3 regions of the Pseudomonas sp. MYb327 genome follow, and region 1 is predicted to be linked to each of the others. Evidence: predicted binding sites of a transcription regulator. Region 1 holds the regulator's gene; each other region holds the start of a gene.
The links. Region 1 encodes sigma-54, which starts transcription at its own class of promoters, with help from an activator protein. Its sites were predicted from a motif close to ANTGGCATNNANNTTGCTNT; they were not measured.

Region 1 (9,782 bases):
CGCTCGACGCCATCGATGGTGATGGTGTCAGTGCCAGCGCCGGAAACCTTGGCACCCATAGCGTTCAGGAAGTTCGCCAGGTCGACGACTTCAGGCTCGCGTGCGGCGTTAGCCAGTACGCTGCGGCCTTTGGCCAGCGCAGCGGCCATCATGATGTTCTCGGTACCGGTCACGCTGACGGTGTCGAAGAAGAAGTGCGCACCGCGCAGGCCGCCTTCTGGGGCCTTGGCCTTGATGTAGCCGCCTTCGACGTCGATAACCGCGCCCATGGCTTCAAGGCCGCGGATGTGCAGGTCAACCGGACGCGAACCGATGGCACAACCGCCAGGCAGCGCGACTTCGGCTTCACCGAAACGGGCAACCATCGGGCCCAGCACCAGGATCGACGCACGCATGGTTTTAACCAGTTCGTACGGAGCAATCAGGGTCTTGATGGTGCGCGGGTCGATTTCGACAGCCAGTTTCTCGTCGATCACCGGCTCGATGCCCATGCGACCGAACAGCTCGATCATGGTGGTGATGTCGTGCAGGTGCGGCAGGTTGGCCACAGTCACCGGGCCATCGCACAGCAGGGTCGCCGCCAGGATCGGCAGGGCAGAGTTCTTTGCCCCGGAGATGCGGATCTCGCCGTCAAGACGAGCACCGCCAGTAATAATCAATTTATCCATAAGAATCTCGACGCCCTTGGGCTCAGGTGCGCTCGGCCCAGGCCGCGCTGCTGAAAAATTTCATAGTGACCGCATGGATGCTGCCATCGGTGATCCATGGGTTCAAATGGGCATAGACCTGCTGCTGACGCTTCACCGGGCTCAACGCCGCCAGTTCATCGCTAATCACGTTCAGCTGGAAATTGCAGCCTTCGCCTTCAACTTCCACCTTGGTATTAGGCAGCTTTCCTTCAAGGAAGCTTTTAACTTCTACGGCCTGCATGCTCAACCTCAATCGGCGCCCTGTGCGCGCGGGTCGGACATCATACAAAAAAGCCCCGCGCCTGCGAACCCCGCGAAGCAGGACTCTGACGGGGGGCTTCTTTATCGATGTGGATTAGGGATGCGCCAACAGCTCGGTCAACTCACTGACCTGAGCGATTTCACGCATGTCTTCTGGCATAGCACGGATGCTCAGCGCCTTGCCGGCCGCCTGAGCATCACGCATGAAGCACAGCAGCAGGGACAAACCGACGCTGCTGGACTTCGTCACAGCTGCACAATCGACCACTAACGCCGCAGCCTTGCTCGCCTTGATCAAGGCGTGGCCCTGCTCGCGCAATCCAGGGCCGGTGCGGTAATCCAGCACGCCGCTGAGCCGCAGCTCGCCGGCCTCGTCCATCTGGATGGCCGACTCGCTCATTGCGTTGACTTCTGGTCGGCGTTTTCGGTGGAGGCCTTGGCCTTGGCGACTTCCCCGGCCCAACCGTTGATGGTCTTGTCCAGGTCGTTGCCATTGCGCTGCATCGCGTCGGCGAACTGATCACGGAACAGTTTGCCAATGTTGATGCCGTTGATGATCACGTTGCGCAGCTTCCACTCACCGCCGACCTTTTCCAGTGTGTACGACACAGGATAGATCGCACCGTTGCTGCCCTTGACCGTCATGCCGACGCTAGTACGGTCGCCCGACTCGTCCTTGGCAGGATCAACGGTAATGCCCTGGTTGTTGTACTCCAGCAAGGCATTGCCATAGAACTGGAACAGGCCCTTCTTGAAGTTTTCTTCAAAGGTTTTCATTTGCGCAGGGGTGGCTTTGCGCGAGTACTTGACCGTCATGATGCTTTTGGAAATGCCCTCGGCATCCACGACAGGCCCGACAATGCTGTTTAGCGCCGCATAAAAGTCCTGCGGATCCTGCTTGTACTTTTCTTTGTTGGCGGCCAGGTCGGCCAGCAACCGGTTTGTAGTGTCCTGAACCAGTTCGTGCGCGGAAGGCGCCGCCACGGCGTTAGCCACCAACGGCAGGGCCGCGAGCAATACCAACAGGCCACGTCGCAAGGTAGAGATCATTTGGAAACTCCTCATTTGGCGTCTTTGCTAACGGTATTGAGCAGGAATTTACCGATCAGGTCCTCGAGCACCAGCGACGACTGGGTGTCGTGGATGGTCCCGCCATCCTTGAGCAGGGCTTCTTCCCCGCCCACACTGATACCGATGTACTTCTCGCCCAACAGGCCAGCGGTCAGGATAGATGCAGTGGAGTCCGCCGGCAGGTTATCTACACGCTTTTCAAGCTGCATGGTCACGCGACCGGTGAAACTGTCGCGATCCAGATCGATCGCCGTCACCTTGCCGATAGTCACACCGGCCATGGTCACTTTAGCTCTAACCGTCAGGCCGGCGATATTGTCGAAATACGCGTAAAGTTTATAGGTTTCGGTATTCGGGCTCGGGGACAGGCCACTGACCCGCAGCGCCAGCAGCAGCAAAGCCAGGATGCCAGCCAGCAAGAAAAGGCCGACACCGATTTCCAGGGTGCGGTTTTGCATCAGAAATCTCCAAACATCAAGGCGGTCAGAATAAAGTCCAGGCCGAGTACTGCCAAAGAGGCATACACCACGGTCTTGGTAGTGGCACGACTGATCCCCTCGGAAGTGGGCTCGCAGTCATAGCCTTGGAATACGGCAATCCAGGTGACGACAAAGGCGAAAACAATGCTCTTGATGATGCCGTTGAGCACATCGTCGGCGAAGGTCACGCTGTTCTGCATGTTCGACCAGTAGGAACCTTCATACACGCCCAGCCAGTCGACGGCCACCCACGAACCACCCCATATCCCCACGACGCTGAAAATCATCGCCAGCACCGGCAGGGAAATGAAACCGGCCCACAGGCGCGGGGCAATGATGTACTTGAGCGGATCGACCCCGATCATCTCCAGGCTGGACAACTGTTCAGTGGATTTCATGTTGCCTATTTCCGCCGTCAGCGCCGAACCGGCACGTCCGGCGAACAGCAGCGCGGTCACCACCGGTCCCAGCTCGCGCAGCAACGTCAGGGCAACCATCTGCCCGACCGCCTGCTCGGAACCGTAGCTGGACAGGATGTTGAACCCTTGCAACGCCAGCACCATGCCGATGAACACCCCGGAAACCACAATGATCACCAGGGACATCACACCGACGGAATGCAACTGCTTGACCAGCAGGCCAAAACCGCCGCCGATCCCACCGCGCCCCAGCAGCGCATGAAACAGGAACAACGCCGAACGCCCGAACACCGCCAGCACATCGATGCCGGCGTGGCCGAAGCGGCGCACTCTTTCTATTAGTGAAGTCTTGCGCATCAGCGCTTCCCCAGGAGATCTGCGCGGTAATCCGTCGCTGGAAAGTGATAGGCGACCGGACCGTCTGGTTCGCCTGTCATGAATTGCCGGATACGCGGTTCGTCCGAGTTCATCAGTTCTTGCGGCGTGCCCTGCCCCAACACCTGCCCGTCGCCCACCACATAGATGTAATCGGCAATGCTCGCGGTCTCGGCCAGGTCGTGGGAAACCACGATACTGGTGATGCCCAGTGCATCGTTGAGCAGGCGGATCAGGCGCACCAATACGCCCATGGCGATGGGGTCCTGGCCGACAAAGGGCTCGTCATACATGAGAATCTGCGGATCGAGCGCAATCGCCCGCGCCAGCGCGACACGACGCTTCATGCCCCCGGACAGTTCGTCAGGCATCAGGTCAATGGCGCCACGCAACCCCACGGCCTGCAATTTGAGCAGGACGATATCCCGGATCATTTCTTCCGGAAGCTCGGTATGAACGCGCAAAGGAAAGGCGACGTTCTCGAACACATCGAGATCGGTAAACAGTGCGCCACTCTGAAACAGCACGCCCATGTGCTTGCGGGCATCGAACAGATCGCTACGAGACAGCTGCGGCAGATTCTGCCCATTGACCCAGACTTCGCCGCTGGATGGACGCAACTGTGCGCCCATCAACCGCAACAGCGTGGTCTTGCCACACCCGGAAGGCCCCATGATGCCGGTGACCTTGCCACGGGGAATACGGATATCGACGTTATTGAAAATGCTGCGCGCACCGCGCTTGAAGGTCAGTCCCTTCAGCTCGACCGCGTAGGCGTTATCGGCACTCATCTAAACTCCTTGCGATGCAGCCTCTCACTCGGACGCCTGGCTTCCTGACAAAAGCACATCCCCGGGCGGGCCGAACTGGCGGCGAACTATATCACTGCAAACGCCACGCGCCCAAGGCCAATGCCGGTCCATGTTCCGCGAGATGAGTGGCAAAAAGCTTCATTTAGAGGGATTCGGTAACAAGGAATGACAATGCGCGACGAACTTGCGTGAGGGTTTCGATCATAACCGCTATAATCGCCGCCTTTTCATCAGGCTATACGATTTCCGACATGAGCCAATCCAGCGAGCTGATTCAATCCGCACAACGCACCATCCGCCTCGAAATGGAAGCCGTACAAGGCTTGCTACCCCAAATCGATGCAGATTTCGTACGCGCTTGCGAGATGATTCTGGCCAGCAAAGGCCGCGTAGTCGTGGTTGGCATGGGCAAATCAGGGCACATCGGCAACAAGATCGCCGCCACCCTGGCCAGCACCGGCACCACGGCATTTTTTGTGCACCCGGCCGAAGCCAGTCACGGCGACATGGGCATGATCACCCGCGACGACATCATCCTCGCGCTGTCGAACTCCGGCTCGACCAATGAAATCGTCACCCTGCTGCCGCTCATCAAGCGCCTGGGCATTCAGTTGATCAGCATGACCGGCAACCCGAATTCGCCCCTGTCCAAAGCTGCTGAAGTCAATCTGAATGTTCACGTCGAGCACGAAGCCTGCCCACTGAACCTGGCGCCCACCTCTTCGACCACCGCAGCATTGGTCATGGGCGACGCCCTGGCCGTCGCCCTGCTGGAAGCGCGAGGCTTCACCGCCGAAGACTTTGCGTTTTCCCACCCGGGTGGCGCGCTGGGCCGACGCCTGCTGCTGAAAGTGGAAAACGTCATGCACGCCGGGCAAGAACTGCCGCAGGTTCAGCGCGGCACCCTGCTCAAGGACGCGCTGATGGAAATGACCCGCAAGGGCCTGGGAATGACCGTGATCCTTGAAGCCGACGGCAAACTCGCCGGGATCTTCACCGACGGCGATTTGCGCCGCACCCTGGACCGCACCATCGACATCCACAGCGTGACCATCGACCAGGTCATGACTGCCCACGGCAAGACTGCCCGCGCCGAAATGCTCGCCGCCGAGGCCCTGAAAATCATGGAAGATCATAAAATCAACGCGCTCGTCGTGGTCGACAGCGAAGACCGCCCGGTCGGCGCCTTGAACATGCACGACTTGCTGCGTGCGGGAGTAATGTAATGAGCGCAGACCTTCTGCAACGTGGCCAACAGATCAAACTGGCGGTATTCGACGTCGACGGCGTACTGACCGACGGACGCCTGTACTTCCTCGAAGACGGCAGCGAATTCAAGACCTTCAACACCCTCGACGGCCAGGGCATCAAGATGCTGATGGCAGCCGGCGTGCAGACCGCTATTATCAGCGGCCGTAAAACTCCGGTCGTAGAGCGACGAGCGAAGAATCTCGGCATTCCGCACCTTTACCAGGGTCGCGAAGACAAACTTGTGGTACTGGACGAACTTCTGGGCCAACTCAACCTAAGCTATGAACAGGTCGCCTACCTCGGCGACGACTTGCCAGACCTGCCGGTGATTCGCCGCGTAGGCTTGGGCATGGCAGTGGCCAATGCCGCCAGTTTCGTGCGTGAACACGCCCACGGCGTGACCCAGGCCCGCGGTGGCGAGGGTGCCGCGCGAGAATTCTGCGAATTGATCCTGCGCGCCCAGGGCCGCCTTGATGCGGCCAACGCCGCGTACCTGTGAGCCAAGACATGTTGAGCAAAAAGATTCGCAACACTCTGGTGTTCGGCTCCATCGCGGCGATTTTCGCCGCGGTCGGATACTGGAATATCAGCCCGGAACGCTTCCTCGACAAGCCAGTGGTGAAGGCCGACGAAAGCGCGATCGACTATTACGCGATCAACGCCCACAGTGTGCAGTTCCTGCCGGACGGCAAACTGCAATACGAGATGACGTCCGACAAGGTCGAACACCTCAAGGCAACCGAAGTGACGTTGCTGACCAACCCCGACCTGAACATGTTCCGTGGTACCGAGTTCCCATGGCACGTCCAGAGCGAAAAGGGTGAAGTCAATCCGGACGGTACGCAGGTTGAATTGATTGACTCGGTACGCATCACGCGTTTCGACGAAAAAAATCGCAGGACCCTGATCACCACCACTCGCATGACGGTGTTCCCGCAACAGCAATATGCGCAGACCGAGCAACCCGTTAGAATCGACGGCGCTGGCGGCGTATCGACTGGTAACGGAATGAAAGCGTATTTGAAAGAAAGCAGGATACACCTGCTATCGAACGTAAGAGGACAGTATGAGGCTCGTTAAAACCCTCCCTATTTTGCTCAGTCTGGGCGCAGCACTGGGAAGCGTGAGCGCCTGGGCTCTGCCGAACGATCAGCAGCAGCCAATCCGCATTCAGGCCGACGACGCCCAACTGGACGACAAGAACGGTGTTGCCACCTATACCGGCGACGTGATCATCACCCAGGGCTCGATGAAGGTCACCGGCAACAAAGTGACCATGACCCGTGCCGCCGATGGCGACATCGACGTGGTGACCTCGGTGGGCAACCTGGCCTACTTCGAGCAACTGCAAACCGCTGGAGACACCAAGCCCGTGCAGGGCTGGGGTGTGACCATCCAGTATCTCGCCAAGCAAAATCGTGTCGTGCTGATTGACCGCGCCAAGGTCATCGATAAGGACGACAACGTCACCCAAGGCGAGAAAATCGTCTACGACACCGAGAAAAAGCTCGCCAGCGCCGGTCGCGCTACCGGCAGCAAGGTGACCGAGTCGCGTCCGCGCATCGACATGGTGATCCAGCCGAAAAAGAAAACCGACGAGCAAAAGGCCCAGTAATGGCAACTCTGAAAGCTCAGCATCTGGCCAAGAGCTACAAGAGCCGTCAGGTCGTGCGTGACGTCAGCCTGTCCATCGACAGCGGTCAGATCGTCGGCCTGCTTGGTCCCAACGGCGCCGGCAAGACCACTTGTTTCTACATGATCGTGGGCCTGGTACAGGCCGATCAGGGCCGCGTCCTGATCGACGACCTGGATGTCAGCCATCAGCCGATGCATGGCCGTGCAAAGGCCGGCATCGGCTATCTGCCGCAAGAAGCCTCGATCTTCCGCAAACTCTCGGTAGCCGATAACATCATGGCGATCCTCGAGACCCGCAAGGAACTCGACAAGGCCGGTCGTCGCAAAGAACTGGAAAGCCTGTTGCAGGAATTCCACATCAGCCATATCCGCGACAACCTCGGCATGAGCCTGTCCGGTGGCGAACGTCGCCGCGTGGAAATCGCCCGGGCACTGGCCACTAACCCGAAGTTCATCCTGCTCGACGAACCCTTCGCTGGCGTGGACCCGATTTCGGTGGGTGACATCAAACAGATCATCTACCACCTCAAGGCCAAGGGCATTGGCGTGCTGATCACTGACCACAACGTCCGTGAAACCCTGGATATCTGCGAAACCGCCTATATCGTCAACGATGGCCAACTGATCGCCGAAGGCGACTCTGAAACCATCCTGGCCAACGACCTGGTCAAGGAAGTGTACTTGGGCCATGAGTTCCGCCTGTAAGCGCTGAGGTGTCTGGCAGGTCGCCAAAGCGCTTGTCTCGATAAAAAATCAACATTTTTTTATTGTTACAGCGCTCTAGGCAAACGCTGCAGTTTCGGGCATATAATTTGCTTATGTTTGGCGCTCCGGCGCCCTGTAGTGGATGGCGCATGTGCGCCGGCGAATAAGGTGTTAAGCCCCTGCCATGAAACCATCGCTAGTCTTGAGAATGGGCCAGCAGCTGACGATGACACCGCAGCTGCAACAGGCCATCCGCCTGCTCCAATTGTCGACCCTGGATCTGCAACAGGAAATCCAGGAGGCCCTGGAGTCCAATCCGATGCTCGAACGCCAGGAAGAAGGCGACGACTTCGACAACACCGACCCCTTGGCTGACAATGCCGAACTGAAGCCCAACAGCGACATTCAGGAGCCCTCCTACCAGGAAAGCGCCCCGACGGTGGATAACCTCGAGGAAGGCGACTGGAACGAGCGCATCCCCAATGAACTGCCCGTCGATACCGCCTGGGAAGATGTCTACCAGACCAGCGCCAGCAGCCTGCCGAGCAACGATGACGACGAGTGGGATTTCACCACCCGTACTTCCGCCGGTGAAAGCCTGCAAAGCCACCTGCTCTGGCAATTGAACCTGGCGCCGATGTCCGACACCGATCGCCTGATCGCCGTGACCCTGATCGACTGCATCAACAATCAGGGCTACCTTGACGAGACGCTAGAGGAAATCCTCGAAGCGTTCGATCCAGAGCTGGACATCGAACTCGACGAAATCGAAGCCGTTCTGCACCGCATCCAGCAATTCGAACCTGCCGGCATCGGCGCCCGCAACCTGGGCGAATGCCTGCTGCTGCAATTGCGCCAGCTGCCCGCCAAGACCCCTTGGCTTGCTGAAGCAAAGCGTCTGGTCACCGACTACATCGATCTGCTCGGCAGCCGCGACTACAGCCAGCTGATGCGCCGCATGAAGCTCAAGGAAGATGAACTGCGCCAGGTCATCGAACTGGTCCAGAGCCTCAATCCGCGTCCAGGTTCGCAAATCGAGTCCACTGAAGCCGAGTACGTCGTTCCCGACGTCATCGTGCGCAAGGACAACGAACGCTGGCTGGTGGAGCTCAATCAGGAGTCGGTGCCACGCTTGCGGGTCAACGCCCAGTACGCCGGATTCGTCCGCCGCGCCGATACCAGCGCCGACAACACGTTCATGCGCAACCAGCTGCAAGAAGCCCGCTGGTTCATCAAGAGCCTGCAAAGCCGCAACGAAACCCTGATGAAGGTAGCCACCCAGATTGTCGAGCATCAGCGCGGCTTCCTGGAGTACGGCGACGAAGCGATGAAACCGTTGGTCCTGCATGACATCGCCGAGGCGGTGGGCATGCACGAGTCGACGATCTCGCGGGTGACCACGCAGAAGTTCATGCATACCCCGCGGGGCATATATGAGCTGAAATACTTTTTCTCCAGCCACGTCAGCACCTCCGAAGGCGGCGAATGCTCGTCCACGGCGATCCGCGCAATCATCAAAAAACTGGTTGCCGCGGAAAATCAGAAAAAGCCGTTGAGTGACAGCAAGATCGCTGGTTTACTGGAGGCACAAGGCATTCAGGTGGCTCGCCGCACCGTCGCCAAGTACCGCGAATCCCTCGGGATCGCGCCTTCGAGCGAACGCAAGCGGTTGATGTAGAGCCACGCCACAGCGTTCCAGTGGCAGATCATCTGATCTGCCGCTTTATGCACTGGCAACGAAGGAGAAGCTGTATGCAAGTCAACATCAGTGGACACCAACTGGAAGTGACCGAACCTCTTCGCACCTACATCGGCGAAAAACTCGAACGATTGGAGCGACATTTCGACAAGATCACCAACGTGCAGGTCACGATGACGGTCGAAAAGTTGAAGCAGAAAATCGAAGCCACGCTGCATATTCCCGGGAATGAAGTTGTCGCCAACGCGGAACATACCGACATGTATGCGGCGATCGACGCACTCACCGACAAGCTTGATAAACAACTCAAAAAGCATAAGGAAAAGACCCAGAGCCTCCTCCAGGGCGCTACCGGTCGTTAACACTCCCAACCCATGATCCGACTT
Region 2 (9,782 bases), 570 kb from region 1:
AAGAGCCGTCTGTGCACTATTTATGAAAAGCGCCCCGACACATGCCGCAACCACCCTAAAATCGGCCCGCGGCCGGGGTATTGCGCTTATAAGCCGAAGGAAGTGGTGCGCGAGCAGAGTTCGCGGTCGATCGAGCGGTTCTGATACCCCTGTAATTTGCGGCGGCTGAACGGCCTCATCGCTGGCAAGCCAGCGCCTACAGTGATTGTTGTCGTACGCAGATTTTATGTACGCCTCTAAACCCTGTAGGAGCCGGCTTGCCGGCGATGGGGCCAGCAAAAACGCCACACAAATCGCAGACAAACAAAAACGCCCCCGGCCTTTCGACCGGGGGCGTTTTCATTCAGCCGGGCTAAATCTTATGCCTTGGCTTTCTTGGCAGCGCGGGTACGCTCGCTTTCGTCCAGGATCTTCTTGCGAAGACGGATGGACTTAGGAGTCACTTCACACAGCTCGTCGTCCTGGATGAATTCCAGAGCCTGTTCCAGGGTGAAGCGAACAGGTGGAACCAGAGCGATGGTTTCGTCTTTACCCGAAGCACGCATGTTGTCGAGCTTCTTGCCCTTGGTAGGGTTAACGCCCAGGTCGTTGTCACGGCTGTTCAGGCCAACGATTTGACCGTTGTAGATTTCCTGACCGTGTTCTACGAACAGCTTGCCACGCGCCTGCAGGGTTTCCAGGGAGTAGGTCAGTGCCTTGCCGGTTTCAACCGAAACCAGAACGCCGTTCTGACGGCCGGACATGTCGCCCGACTTCATCACGTCGTAACGGTCGAAGATCGAGGTCAGGATGCCAGCGCCGTTGGTCAGGGTCAGGAACTGGTTACGGAAACCGATCAGACCACGAGCAGGGATGTTGTATTCCAGACGTACACGGCCCTTGCCATCCGGCACCATGTTGGTCAGGTCGCCTTTACGCAGGCCCATCTCTTCCATCACCTTGCCTTGGGATTCTTCTGGCAGGTCGATGGTGACGTTTTCGTACGGTTCATGCTTCACGCCGTCAACCAGACGGATGATCACTTCCGGACGGCCTACAGCCATTTCGAAGCCTTCGCGACGCATGGTTTCGATCAGTACCGAGAGGTGCAGCTCACCACGGCCGGAAACCTTGAACTTGTCAGCCGAGTCGCCTTCTTCAACGCGCAGTGCAACGTTGTACAGCAGCTCTTTGTCCAGACGTTCCTTGATGTTACGGGAAGTCACGAACTTGCCTTCTTTACCGCAGAATGGCGAGTCGTTTACCTGGAAGGTCATGGAAACGGTTGGCTCGTCAACGGTCAACGGCTTCATCGCTTCAACGGTGTCCGGGTGGCACAGGGTGTCGGAGATGAACAGCGAGTCCATACCGCTGATGCACACGATGTCGCCTGCAGCGGCTTCGTCAACGTCTACACGGTGCAGACCGTGGTGACCCATCAGCTTCAGGATACGACCGTTACGCTTCTTGCCGTCGGCGCCGATAGCGACAACCGGGGAGTTCGGCTTGATGCGACCACGGGCGATACGGCCAACACCGATAACACCCAGGAAGCTGTTGTAGTCCAGTGCGGAGATCTGCATCTGGAACGGACCGTCACGGTCAACAGCCGGCGCTGGTACGTTGTCGACGATCGACTGGTACAGCGGGGTCATGTCTTCAGCCATTTCATTGTGGTCCAGACCGGCAATACCGTTCAGGGCCGAGGCGTAGACGACTTTGAAGTCCAGTTGTTCTTCGGTGGCACCCAGGTTGTCGAACAGGTCGAAGATCTGGTCCAGAACCCAGTCCGGACGCGCGCCTGGACGGTCAACCTTGTTGATGCACACGATTGGACGCAGGCCGGCTTCGAAAGCCTTCTTGGTCACGAAACGGGTTTGCGGCATAGGGCCGTCTTGAGCGTCAACCAGCAGCAGAACGGAGTCAACCATCGACATTACGCGTTCAACTTCGCCGCCGAAGTCGGCGTGGCCCGGGGTGTCCACGATGTTGATGTGGTAGCCGTTCCAGTTGATGGCGGTGTTTTTAGCCAGAATGGTAATACCGCGCTCTTTTTCCTGGTCGTTGGAGTCCATCACGCGCTCGTCGTTGAGCTCGTTGCGCTCCAGGGTGCCGGATTGACGCAGGAGTTTGTCTACCAGGGTGGTTTTACCATGGTCAACGTGAGCAATGATGGCGATGTTGCGTAGATTTTCGATCACTTGTGTATCTCGATCAGAGGATTCGGTGTGCTGACAAGTCTTGGCAGCGATTAACAGTAGCGTCCGTAAAAGCCGTTACAGCTTGACGGTGGCATCGGGGGGCCGGTGACGCAGGCCACAGGCAAACAGCCCCGGGCACTTAGCTCGGTCGATAAACGCGCACATTGGCATGCCCCTCACTGAGCAAATGGTGGGCATGCAGGCGACTCATCACGCCTTTGTCGCAATACAGCAGGTACTGGCGAGTAGGGTCCAGTTCCTTGAAACGAGCGTTCAGTGCATAAAACGGCATCGTCTGTACCTCGATACCAGCGAGCTCCAGCGGGTCATCTTCAGCGGCATCCGGGTGACGGATGTCGATAACGATCTGACCGGCCAGCGCATCGCTGACTTCTTCAATCTGTACGTCCTGGCCCAGTTCATCGATCACGCGATCGATCGGTACCAATTTGGCGTTCTCGAGCGCACGCTCAAGGACTGCCATGTCGAATTCTTTCTCTTCGTGCTCCACGCGATGGCGTTTTGCAGCGGTCTTGGGGTTCACCGAAATGACCCCGCAGTATTCCGGCATGTGCTTGGCGAAGTCGGCGGTGCCGATTTCGTTGGCCGTATCGATAATGTCCTGCTTGTGGCTGGCGATCAGCGGACGCAGCACCAGCTTGTCGGTCACGCAGTCGATCACGGACAGGTTCGGCAATGTCTGGCTCGAAACCTGGGAGATCGCCTCACCAGTCACCAGCGCATCAATGTGCAGTCGATCGGCGATTTGGGACGCAGCGCGCAACATCATACGCTTCAATACTACGCCCATATGACTGTTATCGACTTTGCCGAGAATTTCTCCGAGCACTTCCTCGAACGGCACACTGACAAATAGCACGCGTTGGGAGCTGCCGTACTTCTTCCAGATGAAGTGCGCAACTTCCATCACGCCCAGCTCGTGGGCCCGTCCGCCCAAGTTAAAGAAGCAGAAATGGGCCATCAGGCCACGGCGCATGATCTGGTAGGCCGCGACGGTGGAATCGAAGCCGCCGGACATCAACACAAGCGTCTGCTCCAGGGCTCCCAGCGGATAACCGCCGATGCCGTTGTGCTGGCTGTGGATGACGAACAACCGTTGGTCGCGAACTTCGATGCGAACTTCGATTTCAGGCTTTTTCAGGTCAATCCCGGCGGCACCGCACTGACGACGCAACTGGCTGCCGACGTATTTCTCGATGTCTATCGAGCTGAATGGGTGCTTGCCGGCGCGCTTGCAGCGTACCGAAAAAATTTTCCCGGCCAGTGCATCACCGTAGTGCTGTTTGCACTTCTCGACTATGTCGTCGAAATCGCCCAGCGGGTATTCATCGATTTGCAGGAAGTGCGCGACGCCCGGCATACAGCTCAGACGATCGCCCATCTCTTTCAACGCCTTGGGATCGCTGATGCGGGTTTCCAGCTCGAGGTTGTCCCACACGCCGTTCACCACCACAGCCGGGTCCAGATCGCGGAGCACGGCACGGATGTTCTTGGCCAACTGACGGATGAAACGCATCCGTACCGGGCGGCTCTTGATGGTGATCTCGGGAAAGACTTTTACGATTAGTTTCATGAAAACAGCGCGCGCTGGGCCAGCCGAAAAAGGGGGGCGCGGATTATAGCGGAAATTGCTCAAGGTTTAACCAGTTAATGTGCAGAAGGTTTTGCATGCACCAAAACGGATCACTTTGCGTTTTTAACGCCACATTAAGGAGCGTGTTTTCCTGCTTTAAATCGCTTTGCTGCTCTATAAGCGTGAATTTGGGGCAAAAAACCCATGGTGGGGCACTGGCATGCAATTTGCTCCCTTGTGAGGCAGGTTGCCTTGGCAGAGTATTCGCGCCGGCATCACAAACATTTAAGGGCATCCACTACCAGCCCTAATCCACCCGGAGGACACTATGTCGAAGTCGGTTCAACTCATCAAAGATCATGACGTCAAGTGGATTGATCTGCGCTTCACAGACACCAAGGGCACTCAGCACCACGTGACCATGCCGGCTCGCGACGCGCTGGATGACGACTTCTTTGAAGTCGGCAAAATGTTCGACGGCTCCTCCATCGCTGGCTGGAAAGGCATCGAAGCCTCCGACATGATCCTGATGCCGGACGACTCCACTGCTGTCCTGGATCCGTTCACCGAAGAGCCGACCCTGATCCTGGTCTGCGACATCATCGAACCTTCGAGCATGCAAGGCTACGACCGCGACCCACGTGCGATCGCCAAGCGCGCCGAAGAGCACCTGAAATCCACCGGCATCGGTGACACCGTATTCGCTGGTCCAGAGCCAGAGTTCTTCATCTTTGACCAAGTGAAGTTCAAGTCCGACATCTCCGGCTCCATGTTCAAGATCTACTCCGAACAAGGCTCCTGGATGTCCGACCAGGACATCGAAGGCGGCAACAAGGGCCACCGTCCAGGCGTCAAAGGCGGCTACTTCCCGGTTCCACCGTTCGACCATGACCACGAAATCCGTACCTCCATGTGCAACGCACTGGAAGAAATGGGCCTGACCGTCGAAGTTCACCACCACGAAGTGGCAACTGCCGGCCAGAACGAAATCGGCGTCAAGTTCAACACCCTGGTGAAGAAAGCCGACGAAACCCAAACCCTGAAATACGTTGTACACAACGTAGCTGACGCTTACGGCCGCACCGCGACCTTCATGCCTAAGCCTCTGTACGGCGACAACGGCTCGGGTATGCACGTTCACATGTCCATCTGGAAAGATGGCAAGAACACCTTCGCAGGCGAAGGCTATGCCGGCCTGTCCGATACCGCTCTGTACTTCATCGGCGGCATCATCAAGCACGGTAAGGCCCTGAACGGCTTCACCAACCCGGCGACCAACTCGTACAAGCGTCTGGTTCCAGGCTTCGAAGCGCCAGTAATGCTGGCCTACTCGGCTCGCAACCGTTCCGCTTCGATCCGCATTCCTTACGTGTCGAGCCCTAAAGCCCGCCGTATCGAAGCTCGCTTCCCGGATCCAGCAGCCAACCCATACCTGTGCTTCGCCGCACTGTTGATGGCTGGCCTGGACGGCATCCAGAACAAGATTCACCCTGGCGACGCAGCTGACAAAAACCTGTACGACCTGCCGCCTGAAGAGGCGAAAGAGATCCCACAAGTTTGCGGCAGCCTGAAAGAAGCCCTGGAAGAGCTGGACAAAGGTCGTGCGTTCCTGACCAAAGGCGGCGTGTTCTCCGACGACTTCATCGATGCTTACATCGCTCTGAAAAGCGAAGAAGAAATCAAGGTACGTACCTTCGTACACCCACTGGAATACGAGCTGTACTACAGCTGCTAATCCGGTAGCGCCTGCGCAAGCGGCGTGACAAGAGAGGCCTCCCTTTCAGGAGGCCTTTTTTTCTGCCCGTAATTTAATGGCTCCTACACGGGATTTGTGGTGTTTGGGAAACCACGTAAATCATGCCCAGATGTTTAGCGACTTGGGCCTACCACCACCTCTGACCTATGCTGCTAAGCATCGCTTTCGCTTCTGGTCGATTTCATGGGTCGCGTTTTTCTCTTCATCTTGTTGCTGATCGCACTGCCTGCTTCAGCGCAGATCTACAAGTACACCGACGCCGATGGCAACACGGCCTACAGTAATCAACCACCTGATGGAGTGACCGCGCAGCCCGTCGAACTACCGCCCCTGAACAGGATCGAGCCCCAGGCGCCTCCTGCGCCCAAGATTCAATCCAAGCCAATTGAGCAGCCCCAAGCCGCCTACGAGGTACTGGAGCTCACCGGCCTGCCCACCACTGAAGCCCTTCGCGCCAACAACGGCACCTTCAACGTCAACGTGCTCATCAAGCCGCGCCTGCAGGGCCCGCATCTGTTGAGACTGTTACTGGACGGTCAACCTTACGGCCAGCCAAGCAACGTACCAATCCTCCAATTGGTGAACATCGATCGCGGGGAACACAGCCTGGCGGTGCAGGTGATTGACGGCGAAACCTTGGTACAGCAGAGCTCGACAGTCACGTTTACCGTGCAACGGGTGCGAAAACATCGAATACCAGGGCGCTGATCGCGCGCCCTGGAAAGAAGTTCGTTGCGCACTATATTGGTGCGATTAGTTGCACTGCGCTCACAGCGCAGCCCATTTTGGTTCGAAAGTACCCGCACAAGCCGACAGTACGCCACGCAATCGAGCGTCATACGCCCGTTTCAGGGGTTTAACGCTTCTTTTCGGAGCCTTGGTTTGGTTTTTGCATTTTCCCCGCATCAGCGCTTTTTTCCTGCGCGCCGCCCTGCTCCAAAAGAGGTCCCGATGACCATTAGCGACGCACTGCACCGCTTGCTTCTCGACAACCTCACCACCGCGACCATCCTGCTCGATGCCGAATTGCGACTCGAGTACATGAACCCGGCGGCGGAGATGCTTCTGGCTATCAGCGGCCAGCGCAGCCATGGGCAATTCATCAGCGAGTTATTCACCGAATCCACCGAGGCCCTGAATTCCTTGCGTCAGGCGGTTCAGCAGGCGCACCCGTTCACCAAGCGTGAAGCGATGCTCACCGCCCTCACCGGCCAGACTTTGACGGTCGATTACGCAGTCACGCCAATCCTGAGCGATGGCAAGACAATGCTGCTGCTCGAAGTCCATCCCCGTGACCGCTTGCTGCGCATCACCAAGGAAGAAGCGCAACTGTCGAAGCAGGAAACCAGCAAGATGCTGGTGCGCGGCCTGGCCCATGAAATCAAGAACCCCCTGGGCGGGATTCGCGGCGCAGCGCAATTGCTGGCCCGTGAGTTGCCGGAGGAAAGCCTGCGCGACTACACCAACGTCATCATCGAAGAAGCCGACCGCCTGAGAAATCTGGTGGACCGCATGCTCGGCTCCAACAAGCTGCCGTCGCTGGCGATGTGCAACATCCACGAGGTATTGGAACGCGTCTGCCACCTGGTCGAGGCGGAAAGCCAAGGCTGCATTACATTGGTGCGTGACTATGACCCAAGCATTCCCGACGTCCTGATCGATCGCGAGCAAATGATCCAGGCAGTCCTGAATATCGTGCGCAATGCGATGCAGGCCATCAGCAGCCAGAACGAGTTGCGCCTGGGTCGCATCAGTTTGCGCACCCGCGCCATGCGTCAGTTCACCATTGGCCACGTGCGTCATCGCCTGGTGACCAAGATTGAAATCATCGACAACGGTCCAGGCATTCCGGCGGAACTCCAGGAAACCATCTTCTTTCCCATGGTCAGCGGACGTCCGGACGGTACCGGGCTCGGCCTGGCCATCACCCAGAACATCATCAGCCAGCACCAGGGCCTGATCGAATGTGACAGCCACCCAGGCCACACCACTTTCTCGATCTTTCTGCCACTGGAACAAGGAGCCACATCGACATGAGCCGTAGTGAAACCGTGTGGATCGTCGATGACGACCGTTCTATCCGTTGGGTCCTGGAAAAAGCCTTGCAGCAAGAAGGCATGACCACACAAAGCTTCGACAGCGCCGATGGCGTGATGAGCCGCCTGGCGCGCCAGCAACCGGACGTGATCATCTCCGACATCCGCATGCCCGGCGCCAGCGGCCTGGACCTTCTGGCGCGGATTCGCGAGCAACACCCACGGCTGCCAGTGATCATCATGACGGCGCATTCCGATCTGGACAGCGCTGTCGCGTCCTATCAGGGTGGTGCGTTCGAATATCTTCCCAAGCCGTTCGATGTCGACGAAGCGGTTTCCCTGGTCAAGCGCGCCAACCAACACGCTCAGGAACAGCAAGGCCTGGAAGTCCCGGTTGCCCTGACTCGCACCCCGGAAATCATCGGTGAAGCGCCGGCGATGCAGGAAGTGTTTCGCGCCATCGGGCGCTTGAGCCATTCCAACATCACCGTGCTGATCAACGGCGAATCCGGGACCGGTAAAGAACTGGTGGCCCACGCCCTGCACCGTCACAGCCCGCGCGCGGCTTCGCCATTCATTGCGCTGAACATGGCGGCGATCCCCAAAGACCTGATGGAATCCGAACTGTTTGGCCACGAAAAAGGTGCGTTCACCGGCGCGGCCAACCTGCGTCGCGGCCGCTTTGAGCAGGCTGACGGCGGCACGCTGTTCCTCGATGAAATCGGCGACATGCCGGCCGACACTCAGACCCGCCTGCTGCGGGTTCTAGCCGATGGCGAGTTCTATCGCGTCGGCGGCCACGTGCCGGTCAAGGTCGATGTACGGATTATCGCTGCAACGCACCAGAACCTTGAAACCCTGGTGCATGCCGGGAAATTCCGTGAGGACTTGTTCCACCGCCTCAACGTGATCCGCATCCACATCCCGCGCCTGTCGGACCGTCGTGAAGACATTCCGACCCTGGCCAAGCATTTCCTCAGCCGCGCCGCGCAGGAGCTGGCCGTCGAGCCGAAGCTACTGAAAAGCGAAACCGAGGAATACCTGAAAAACCTCCCTTGGCCCGGCAACGTGCGTCAGCTGGAGAACACCTGCCGCTGGATCACGGTGATGGCTTCGGGGCGCGAAGTGCATATCGGCGACTTACCGCCAGAACTGCTGAACCTGCCGCAAGACTCGGCTCCGGTGACCAACTGGGAACAAGCGCTGCGCCAATGGGCCGACCAGGCACTGGCGCGTGGTCAGTCGAGCTTGCTCGACAGCGCTGTGCCCGCGTTTGAGCGGATCATGATCGAGACCGCCCTGAAGCACACTGCCGGCCGCCGCCGCGATGCCGCCGTCTTGTTGGGTTGGGGGCGTAATACCCTGACTCGCAAGATCAAGGAATTGGGGATGAAGGTTGATGGCGGGGATGATGATGAGGGGGATGAGGGTTAAGCATCCCCTGGCCCATCGCTGAATGTTAGATCCAATCGCGGGCAAGCCCGCTCCTACAGATATTGCATCTGTGGGAGCGGCTTGCCCGCGATGCTTTTAGGGGATCAATGCACCGCCGCAATGCACCGTGAACCGCAATCGCGCACGCCAACTGATCCGAAACCCCAACTGCGTTCGTATCCGAACCCTTATCGAAAAAACGCGAAAGCCCCGATTTACGGGGCTTTCGGCGTATCGAAACGACTTTTTATTTCCATTTATTAAATTCTGGCATGCCCCCTGCAATAGTCCTTTCAGTGATTCAGTTCACTACCCAGTTTCGGGGACCTTGGTACAGGCAGGCCGGGGACTCCCCTCTTTACACCGGGCTCACACCGCACTAGCGACGAGCCCTCCCGTTTTGGGGTCCTTGGTACAGGCAGGCCGGGGATTCCTTCTTTACACCGGGTTCACGCCGCGATGCGCGAACCCTCCCGTTTCGGGAACCTTGGTACAGGCAGGCCGGGGATTCCCTCTTTTATTGCTCTCGGAGATGGATCTCCAGCCGCCAGCGGTCATCGACCTCGCTACCGGCCCAGTCGCCTTGCAGCGGGCGGGCCGCTACCAGCGACAGCAACAATCCCCCGTCACTCAATCGCGTTCGCCAGTTCACGTCCTTGCCGTTGAGCCTGAGCTGACCTTTTTGCGCCTTGCCCTCAGCTTCGAACAACAGCGCAATACTGCCTTCCACGATTTCGCCGTGAGTCTTGGGTTCGTTGTTGAACCACACCACCAGACCGCCG
Region 3 (9,782 bases), 1.7 Mb from region 1:
CGACTGGACCGGTAACTTCAGCCTCATCCCGTTTGCCTCTGAAGGTAAGCTGAAAATTACCGATGGCAAGATGAAAGCCTTTTGGCCCTATGTTCGCGATGCCGTGCCCCTGGATCTCGAAAGCGGGGTGATGAGCCTCAGTACCGACTACAAACTCAGCCTGGCCGAAAAAACCGAACTGTTGCTGAGCAATGTCGCGGTCAGCGTGGCGCCCTTCGCCATCAAAGCCCCGGACGGTCGCCCGCTGGTGAAACTTGAGCGACTCGATGTCAGCGAAACCACCATTGACCTGGCCAAGCAGCAGGTAGTGGTCGGCAAGATCCGCAGCCATAAACTGGAAACCTGGGCCGCCCTCGAAGCTGATGGCCAACTCGACTGGCAAAAACTGTTCGCCAGCCAACCGTCCAAACCGGCCGCCAAGGCCAACGCCGAACCGGTCAATACGCCGGCAGCCGCCGACTCACCGAAACCCGAACCGGCTGCGCCGAGCAAACCCTGGCAAGTGCTGCTCAACGATGTGCAACTGCGCGATTACCAGGTGCATCTGGCTGACCGCAAGGCGCAGCCCGCCGTTGCGCTTGAACTGGGTCCGCTGAATCTCGACTTGCAGAAATTCGACAGCCTCAATGGCTCGCCCTTCACGCTCAAACTCGATACGGGCGTGGGCAAGCAAGGCAAGCTCACGGCGGATGGCGAGGTCAATCTGGCCCCAGTCAGCGCCAGACTCAACGTCCAGACCAAGGACATCGACCTGCGCGTCGCCCAGTCCTACATCAATCCATTCATTCGCCTTGAACTGCGCAGCGGCATGCTTGGCAGTGATCTGGCGGTCAACCTGAAAAGCACCGAACCGCTGGCTTTGACTGTCACCGGCCGCGCCCAGGTCGATCAGTTGCACACCCTCGACACTCTGAAAACCCGCGACTTTCTCAAATGGCAGCAAGTGGTGGTCGAAGGCCTGAACTATCAACACGGTGACAGCCTGTCGATCGACAAGGTCAACCTGTTCCAGCCCTATGCGCGCTTCATGATCAACGATGACCGCACCACGAACATCGATGACCTGTTGATCCCGCAACCGCCCGAATCCACAGCCAAGACCCCCGGTGCGAAACCCGTTGCCAGCAAGGACAAGCCACTGGTCATCCACATCGGCGGCATTGCGATCAATGACGGCTCGGCGAATTTCGCCGACTTCAGCCTGACCCCGAACTTCGCCACCGCCGTGCAACAACTCAACGGGCAGATCGGCACCATCGACAGCCGTCAGGCGAAACCGGCCAGCGTCGACGTCAAGGGCAAGGTCGACCGCTATGCACCGGTCACCATCAAGGGCGCGGTCAACCCGTTCGACCCGATGGCCAGCCTCGATATCGCTACCAGTTTCAAACGTGTGGAACTGACCACGCTGACGCCTTACTCCGGCAAATTCGCCGGATACCGCATCCGCAAAGGGCGGCTCAATCTCGACCTGCATTACAAGATCACCAAGGGCCAGCTCCAGGCTGAAAACAAAGTGGTGGTCGAACAATTGCAACTGGGTGAAAAGGTCGATAGCCCGGACGCCGTAAGCCTGCCACTGAAACTGGCGATTGCGCTGCTCAAGGACGTCGACGGCAAGATTTCCATCGAGCTGCCGGTGAGTGGCGACCTGAATAATCCGCAGTTCAGCGTCATGCCGATTGTCTGGCAGACCCTGCGCAACCTGATCGTCAAGGCTGCCGCGGCACCGTTCAAACTCATTGGTGGACTGGTCACCGGCGGTGGATCGGAAGATTTGGGCACCGTGTCCTTCGCGCCAGGCTCAAGCGACCTGAGCAAGGATGCCGAAGCCGCACTGGTCAAGCTGTCCCTGGCCCTCAAGGAACGCCCGGCCCTGCGTCTGGAAATCGAAGGCACCGCGGCCAAGAGCAGTGACGGCCCGCTGATCGCCGAGCAACGACTGGAACGGGAATATCAGTACAACTACTACAAAATGCTCCAGCGCCGCGGTGACAAGGTGCCGGCGAAGGCGAACTTGCTGCAGGTGCCTGACAGTGAGAAAGGTCCGTTGCTGGAAGGGATCTACCGCACACGCCTGAAAACCCAACCGCCAGCCGAATGGAAAGACCTGGGCAAAGAAGAACGCACCGCGAAAATGCGTGCCGACGTGATCCAGTTCTGGAGCTCCAGTGAAGTGCTGTTGCGGGAGTTGGGTCAGGAGCGAGCCAGCAGCATCAAGGACTATCTGGTCGACAAGGGTCAATTGGCCGATGACCGTGTGTACTTCATTGATGCCCAGTTGGGTGAAGCGGAGAAGGACGGCAAGGTTGTTACGCCAATGCACCTGGACGCTGAGTGAAGGTAACCGGTTGGTGCAGATCAACAGTAACCGCTGCAGGCTCACTCCCAAAGTTGTTATATGCAGCCCACAATAAAACAGGCCCCGACACGAATGCCGGGGCCTGTAATGGCCACATCCTTATGGCCGTTCGCATGAACTCCTCAGATGCGGTAGACGTATGACTCGGCTCGTCTACCGCGCCTTCTCCCGGTTCAGGCGAGAAGTCTTGCCTTACTCGGCTTTCAGGCCGTCAGCGGAGACCGCTTTGACGCCTTTGATTTTCTTGGTGATTGCTACGGCAGTGGCTTTTTGACTGTCAGTCACCGCGACGGTGGAAGACAGGGAAACCACACCTTTGTTGGTTTCAACCTTGATGTCAGTGCCAGGAATGCCTTTCTCGGTTACCAGGTCTGTTTTGACTTTGGTGGTGATCCAGGTATCTGAAGTGGCTTCTTCGGCTTTGGTAACTTCACCGGTAGCCACCATCAATGGTGCTTGTGTGGCCTGAGTCTGGGCAAATGCAGCATTGGCCATGGTCAGGGTCAGCGCGGTAGCAGTAGCGGCAGCAATAGCGAACTTCTTCATACGAGTAACTCCTGTTTTTCTGGAAAATCTGCTGGGTTGTTTGTCAGCAGGGTTACCAGAGATATTGCGAACGCTGTGCCAACTTTGAAACACCAGATAAATCGTTATAAATCAATAACTTATAAAATCAGCAAATTTTCGAAATCATGCAAATTGCATGACTTTGACATTCTCTACATGCAAGTTGCCGGTTTTTAACAAGGCCTAAGGCCATGAATTTTCGAAACTTTCTCATTTACATTGGATTTTCATCCGTCAAATAAAAAAACCCCGCGCAGGGCGGGGTATCTGGCTACAAAACGTTGGATCAGACCTTCGGAACAACGCCAGTGCAGCCTTTGGGCGCGTAGTCCTGATCGACGCCGGTGTCGCATGTCCAGCCCGTCGATGTACGGTTCAAGGTAATGGTTTTGTTCAATACAGGACCCGGTGCGTTGAGAATCGTGCAGGCGATGGTGCCCGTACCGTCAGCCGCCTTGCCCGAAGCCGTCGTGGTGCAGTTGGAGGTCGTCGCTGTACCGCCAATTTTGGTCAGATCTGGATCGGTCCCTTGATTCAGCACGTCTTCAAACGGCACCTTCAACGCCGAGATCTCCGCCAGCCCCGCCGTCACCTTGGCCCGTGCCTGATACTTCGAATAAGCCGGGATCGCAAACGTCGCCAGAATCCCGATGATCGCCACCACGATTAGCAGCTCGATCAGGGTAAAACCTTTTTGATTGTTCATAGACAGCCTCCGTGCATGAGTCGAAATCTCATGATCTGGTGGTGGCGCAGCACAGCCCATGCCAAGCCTCCCGAGGCCTGTTCACGGGGAGCGCGTTGGCAGCAGCGCCCTTTCCTACCCCCAGGATCCGCACTATCTGACAGTTTTTGTCACCTCACCGCCGCTGGTTTGGTTGCGCCCGTTGACTAGGCTATAAGACATGAAATGTCTGCGTCCGGTCGTGTGCCGCTGGAGATCCCTCGCGAGACACTGCTCAAGGAAGGCTTCCCCGAGGAACGCATCGGCACATTCACGATCTATGAGCCGGTTGGTTGCGATCATTGCAACGGCGGCTACAAAGGGCGAGTGGGGATTTATGAGGTGGTGAAGAACACGCCGGACTTGCAACGACTGATCATGGCTGAAGGCAACTCACTGCAAATCGATGAGCAAATGCGCAGGGACGGCTTCAACGACTTGCGCACTTCCGGCCTGCTCAAAGCCATGCAGGGCATTACCAGCCTTGAAGAAATCAACCGGGTCACCAAGGACTGAACATGGCGGTCAAAGCAGCGAAAATCAGCGTGTACGCCTGGGAAGGCACAGACCGCAAAGGCACGAAAATCACCGGCGAATTGACGGGCCAGAATCCCGCATTGATCAAAGCGCAATTGCGCAAGCAAGGCATCAACCCCGGCCGGGTTCGCAAGAAAACCGCCTCGCTTTTCAACATGGGCAAACGCATCAAGGCCCAGGACATTGCACTGTTTACCCGGCAGATGGCGACCATGATGAGAGCTGGCGTGCCGCTGTTGCAGTCGTTCGACATCATCGGCGAAGGCTTCGATAACCCGGCCATGCGCAAGCTGGTGGACGAGGTGAAACAGGAAGTCGCGGCGGGGAATAGTTTCGCCGCGGCACTGCGTAAAAAACCGCAACACTTCGACGAGCTGTACTGCAACCTGGTGGATGCCGGCGAGCAGGCGGGTGCGCTGGACACTCTGTTGGAACGGGTGGCCACCTACAAGGAAAAGAGCGAAAGCCTAAAGGCCAAGATCAAGAAAGCCATGACCTACCCGCTGGTGGTGGTGTTCGTCGCAATCATCGTCACCGGGATTTTGCTGGTCAAAGTGGTGCCGCAATTCCAGTCGGTGTTCGAAGGGTTTGGTGCCGAATTGCCCGCCTTCACGGTGATGGTGATTGGCCTGTCGCGGTTCATGCAGGATTGGTGGTGGTTGATGCTTGGCGTGCTGACCGTGGGGTTCTTCGCTGTGCGCCACGCCTTCAAAACGTCGCAGGTTTTTCGCGACCGGATGGACATCTGGCTGCTGAAACTGCCGCTGGTGGGCACTTTGATGTACAAGTCCGCCGTGGCCCGTTATGCGCGAACGCTGTCGACCACCTTCGCCGCCGGCGTACCCTTGGTTGAAGCCCTGGAATCAGTGGCGGGTGCCACCGGCAACATTGTGTTCAAGCGTGCGGTGCTGCGCATCAAGCAGGACATTTCGACAGGCATGCAGCTGAACTTCGCCATGCGCACTTGCGGAATCTTTCCGAACATGGCGATTCAGATGACGGCCATTGGCGAAGAGTCAGGCGCCCTCGACGATATGCTCGACAAGGTCGCGGGTTTCTACGAGGACGAGGTCGACAATATGGTTGATAACCTCACCAGCCTGATGGAGCCGTTCATCATGGTAGTGCTGGGTGTTATTGTCGGCGGCCTGGTAGTTGCGATGTACCTGCCCATCTTCCAACTTGGCTCAGCGATCTGACATGCCCTTGAACGAAATTCTCGCTCACTACCCGCTGGCCTTCGTCGTCATCGCCGGGATGATCGGCCTGCTGGTCGGCAGCTTTCTCAACGTGCTGATCTGGCGTCTGCCGAAAATGCTCGAACGCGAGTGGCGCGTGCAGGCCCACGACATTCTCGGGCTGTCCAGCGAAACGCCGCCGCCGACCTTCAACCTGATGCTGCCCCATTCCCAATGCCCAAACTGCGGTCATCGGATTCGTGCTTGGGAAAACATTCCCATCCTCAGTTTTATATGCCTGCGTGGGCGCTGCTCTGCTTGCAAGGCGCCAATCAGAAAACGCTACCCTCTGACCGAACTGGCCTGCGGCCTGTTATCGGCGTTCATTGCCTGGCATTTCGGTTTCGGCTGGCAAGCCTGCATGGCACTGCTACTGACCTGGGGCCTGCTGGCCATGAGCCTGATCGACGCAGAGCATCAACTGCTACCGGATGTACTGGTGCTGCCGCTGATGTGGCTGGGGTTGATCGTCAACAGCCTCGGTTTGTTCGTGCCATTGCATGAAGCGCTGTGGGGCGCTATCGCCGGCTACATGGCGCTGTGGTCGGTGTTCTGGCTGTTCAAGCTGATCACCGGCAAGGACGGCATGGGCCATGGCGATTTCAAGTTGCTGGCCATGTTTGGCGCCTGGGGCGGCTGGCAGATCTTGCCGCTGACCATCCTGTTGTCGTCCTTGGTCGGGGCGGTGGTCGGTGTGATTTACCTGCGTCTGCGCAACGCGAAAACTTCGACACCCATCCCCTTCGGCCCCTATCTGGCCATCGCCGGCTGGATTGCCTTGCTCTGGGGTGTTCAAATAACCGACTTCTATTGGCAGTTTGTCGGTTTGAAATGAATACCCCTGTGGAAAAACCCTGGATTCTCGGCCTGACCGGCGGCATCGGCAGCGGCAAAAGCGCGGCGGCCCAACACTTCATCGATCTCGGTGTGCATGTGGTCGACGCCGATCACGCCGCGCGCTGGGTCGTCGAGCCCGGCCGGCCGGCGCTGGCAAAAATCGCCGAGCACTTCGGCCCTGGTGTGTTGCAGGCCGACGGGCAACTGGACCGCGCCGCACTGCGCAAGCTGATCTTCGAAGTGCCGGATGAACGCCGCTGGCTCGAAGCCCTGCTGCATCCGCTGATCGCCGAGGAAATCGCTCATCACCTGGCACTGGCAAAATCACCTTACGCGATTCTGGTTTCGCCGCTGCTGATCGAGTCCGGGCAGTACGCCATGACCCAGCGGGTGCTGGTGATCGATGCCCCGGAACAGCTACAGATCGAACGCACTCTGCAGCGCGACCAGACCAGCGAAGAGCAGGTCCAGGCGATCCTCAAGGTTCAATCAAGCCGGCAGGATCGCGTGAGCCATGCCGACGAGGTGGTGATCAACGATCGCGACCTCGCCTGGCTGCACAGCGAGGTTGAACGCCTGCATCACTATTACCTAACTTTGCCTGGAGGCCAGTCATGAGCCAGATCCCAACCGTCGAATGCCCGACCTGCGGCGCCCCCGTCGAATGGAGCCCCGAGAGCAAATTCCGGCCGTTCTGTTCCGACCGTTGCAAACTGATCGACCTCGGCGCCTGGGCGTCGGAAGAGCACAAGATCCCGGTGGCCCCGGATGCCGAGGACGAATTGTTCAGCGGCGATTTCGATCCGCGTCACTGATTCAAGGGAACGTAGACGATTTCAATCAAGACTTGGGATCGTCGTCTTTCCACGGTGCCGACAGGTAGCGCGTGCGATTGAAGGTCTCCAGCCATTCCGGGCAGAACACCACCAACGCGCTGACCACCATGCCGTTGATAAAGGCTTCCGGAAAAACCAGTAGCCACAGGTAGCCGACAAAATCTTCCAGCCAGTACGGCATGGCGAAACGCTCATCGAACCACAACAACCACAACGCCAGCAGCAGGCACAGCAATGCCGACAGCGCTGCCGCAAAAAACCCGGAAACGAAGATGTACACAAAGGGATTTCGCGGTTGCGCACGCTCCACCAGGATCGCGCAGCACTCGGTCACCAGCACCGGTAGCACGATCAACAGCGCGCCGTTAACCCCCATCGCCAACAAGTCCTGACGCCCCAGTAGCATCAGACCGGTTTGCGCCACCAGTCCGCCAACAATCGCCAGCGGCCAGTCCAGCAACAGCGTCACCGCCGTCATGCCGATGAAGTGGTAGGACACGCCGGTATCGAAGTCCCGTCGCACCAGCCACAGCATGAACAACGCGAACACCGTGCCGAACAGCAAATGCTGACGACGACTGTCGGTGAACAACTCGACCCACGGCGCGCGCCAGATCGCCCAGAGCACCACCGGCCCATAAACCAGCCAGCCGACCGTCAGGCTCTGCGGTGACAGCAGTTCAGCGCCGATCATGTGGGTAACCCCTTGTGCTCCACCGCAGACTCCTTAATTGCTACAGACCGTTGTCAAGCAGTCTACTACGGCAACGAAGTGGCTCCTTCCGAAGCAAAGCTTTCTGCTTGTCGCATTTGAACGCTAAGCTTGGGCCTATGGATGACTCAGATTATTTACGCCTGCTGACCATCGCGGCCGAGCAAGCCAACGCGTTTCTGTCCAATGCCCGCAAATGGGAGCGTGAGCGTTGGGTCTGCCAGCGCCTGCTGCAAGGCTTGAACATCCCTTATCGCGCCGACGAATTCGCCCCGGCCGGCGAACCGCCCGACGTATTGTTCCGCGATGCCAGTTTCGAGGTGTTCTTCGTCCTCGACGAGGGCCGACGCCTCAACGACGAGTGGCGCGACGAGCTGCAACGCCGACGCAGCGCGTTCTCCCTGAGCCAACTGGTGCGACGCGAGGCCAAGCCCCGACGCATTCCGGCCAACGAATTCTTGCTGCGACTGGCGCCGACTTTGCGCAAAAAAGCGCATAACTACAAAGAACGTGGCATGGATCTGGGCGAGCTGGACATCATCGCCTTCGCCAGCCTCAAGCGTGAAGTGCTAGACCTCAATAGCCATTTTCCGCCGCCAACCGAATATCTGCGCCAGGGCTGGCGTTCGCTGTCGCTGGTCGGCCCGACTTTCGCCCGCGTGCTGTTCGCCCATCCGGATGCCCCGGATTTCCTGCGCAGCAACCTGGGACGCAGCATCGTGTTCGACGTCGGGATTAGCCTGTGAGCCCATTGCAGGAACTGATTGCGCAAGTCCCGCAAACCGGCCGCGTACGCTGGATCGGCGTGCGCCCGGAACGCCACGCACCAATGATCGAACTTGAAGCCGTGGAAGCGCGGCTGGAGGCCGGTTTGACCGGAGATCGCGCCCGACCAGGCGTCCGAAATGCACGGCAGGTGACGCTGATTCAGTGGGAACATCTGGCAGTCATCAGTTCGCTGATGAGCCGTCCGGACGATCAACCGGTAAAGCCTGAAGATCTGCGGCGCAATCTCGTTATCAGTGGGATCAACCTGTTCAGCCTCAAGGGCCGGCGCTTCCGGATCGGCCAGGCGATTTTCGAAACCACGGGCTGGTGCCAGCCTTGTGCTCGCCTGCAAGACAACCTCGGCCCCGGGACCTTTCAGGCCGTGCGCGGACATGGCGGAATCACCGCCCGGGTGTTACAAAGTGGCATTATTCGCCTGGGCGATACGGTGAGCGTCGAGCCAATTCCGGACAGCGGCTATGCTCCGTTCAACGTTCGTTAAATCAGCCTGTAGCTTCTCCACATTCAGCAACGTCTACCTGACGAGGCCTTTATGACCAGCCGCCTGAACCCAGACGACCAGAAGCATGTCGAAGAGTACCTGCAGTTATCCCAGCACCGAGTCGAGCGCCGGCCTTTCCGGCCGTGGATGCTCCTGGTGCTGGTATTGGCAGTGACCATTGGTCTGGGCCTGTTGAGCCGACTTATCAGTTACCTGACGCTATGAGCTGCTTGGCGCTCGCTCGGTTGACTGCACCGATTTCCTTTAGCCTTGCGAGTTATCCCCATGTCCCATCGTATTGTTATTGTCGGCGGCGGCGCCGGCGGTCTGGAGTTGGCTACCCGTCTGGGTAAGACTCTGGGCAAGCGCGGCACGGCCAGTGTGATGCTGGTCGACGCGAACCTGACCCACATCTGGAAACCCCTGTTGCACGAAGTGGCCGCCGGTTCCCTGAACTCTTCCGAAGACGAACTCAACTATGTTGCCCAGGCGAAATGGAACCACTTCGAGTTCCAGCTCGGGCGCATGAGCGGGCTCGATCGCACGCAGAAAAAAATCCAGCTCGCGGCCACTTATGACGAAGCCGGCCTGGAATTGGTGCCGGCGCGGGAAGTGGCTTACGACTCGCTGGTGATTTCCGTTGGCAGTACCACCAACGATTTCGGCACCCAGGGCGCAGCGCAGCACTGCCTGTTCCTC

Region 2: glnA (glutamate--ammonia ligase) is a predicted target of sigma-54. The motif match lies at 3,989-4,008, and genes of this name have one in related genera.
Region 3: ABVN21_RS27395 (pilin) is a predicted target of sigma-54. The motif match lies at 3,682-3,701, and genes of this name have one in related genera.

Annotation. Positions count from the first base shown of each region.
Region 1 covers NZ_CP159258.1:4,295,863-4,305,644, forward strand. The annotation lists gene murA (UDP-N-acetylglucosamine 1-carboxyvinyltransferase) at 1-668, opposite strand, end outside; gene ABVN21_RS19420 (BolA family protein) at 691-930, opposite strand; gene ABVN21_RS19425 (STAS domain-containing protein) at 1,045-1,350, opposite strand; gene ABVN21_RS19430 (ABC transporter substrate-binding protein) at 1,347-2,000, opposite strand; gene mlaD (outer membrane lipid asymmetry maintenance protein MlaD) at 2,012-2,479, opposite strand; gene mlaE (lipid asymmetry maintenance ABC transporter permease subunit MlaE) at 2,479-3,276, opposite strand; gene ABVN21_RS19445 (ATP-binding cassette domain-containing protein) at 3,276-4,085, opposite strand; gene ABVN21_RS19450 (KpsF/GutQ family sugar-phosphate isomerase) at 4,358-5,332, shown strand; gene ABVN21_RS19455 (HAD family hydrolase) at 5,332-5,856, shown strand; gene lptC (LPS export ABC transporter periplasmic protein LptC) at 5,865-6,437, shown strand; gene lptA (lipopolysaccharide transport periplasmic protein LptA) at 6,424-6,972, shown strand; gene lptB (LPS export ABC transporter ATP-binding protein) at 6,972-7,697, shown strand; gene ABVN21_RS19475 (RNA polymerase factor sigma-54) at 7,882-9,375, shown strand; gene raiA (ribosome-associated translation inhibitor RaiA) at 9,450-9,758, shown strand; gene ptsN (PTS IIA-like nitrogen regulatory protein PtsN) at 9,771-9,782, shown strand, end outside.
Region 2 covers NZ_CP159258.1:4,864,618-4,874,399, forward strand. The annotation lists gene ABVN21_RS21850 (YkgJ family cysteine cluster protein) at 1-144, shown strand, start outside; gene typA (translational GTPase TypA) at 360-2,180, opposite strand; gene thiI (tRNA uracil 4-sulfurtransferase ThiI) at 2,320-3,774, opposite strand; gene glnA (glutamate--ammonia ligase) at 4,103-5,509, shown strand; gene ABVN21_RS21870 (DUF4124 domain-containing protein) at 5,714-6,238, shown strand; gene glnL (nitrogen regulation protein NR(II)) at 6,482-7,567, shown strand; gene ntrC (nitrogen regulation protein NR(I)) at 7,564-9,000, shown strand; gene ABVN21_RS21885 (hypothetical protein) at 9,518-9,782, opposite strand, start outside.
Region 3 covers NZ_CP159258.1:6,035,622-6,045,403, reverse strand. The annotation lists gene ABVN21_RS27405 (DUF748 domain-containing protein) at 1-2,341, shown strand, start outside; gene ABVN21_RS27400 (BON domain-containing protein) at 2,555-2,908, opposite strand; gene ABVN21_RS27395 (pilin) at 3,216-3,635, opposite strand; partial or broken gene ABVN21_RS27390 (type IV-A pilus assembly ATPase PilB) at 3,867-4,169, shown strand; gene ABVN21_RS27385 (type II secretion system F family protein) at 4,172-5,389, shown strand; gene ABVN21_RS27380 (A24 family peptidase) at 5,391-6,263, shown strand; gene coaE (dephospho-CoA kinase) at 6,260-6,883, shown strand; gene yacG (DNA gyrase inhibitor YacG) at 6,880-7,080, shown strand; gene ABVN21_RS27365 (energy-coupling factor ABC transporter permease) at 7,106-7,795, opposite strand; gene ABVN21_RS27360 (DUF1780 domain-containing protein) at 7,933-8,559, shown strand; gene ABVN21_RS27355 (MOSC domain-containing protein) at 8,556-9,083, shown strand; gene ABVN21_RS27350 (DUF3094 family protein) at 9,135-9,308, shown strand; gene ABVN21_RS27345 (NAD(P)/FAD-dependent oxidoreductase) at 9,369-9,782, shown strand, end outside.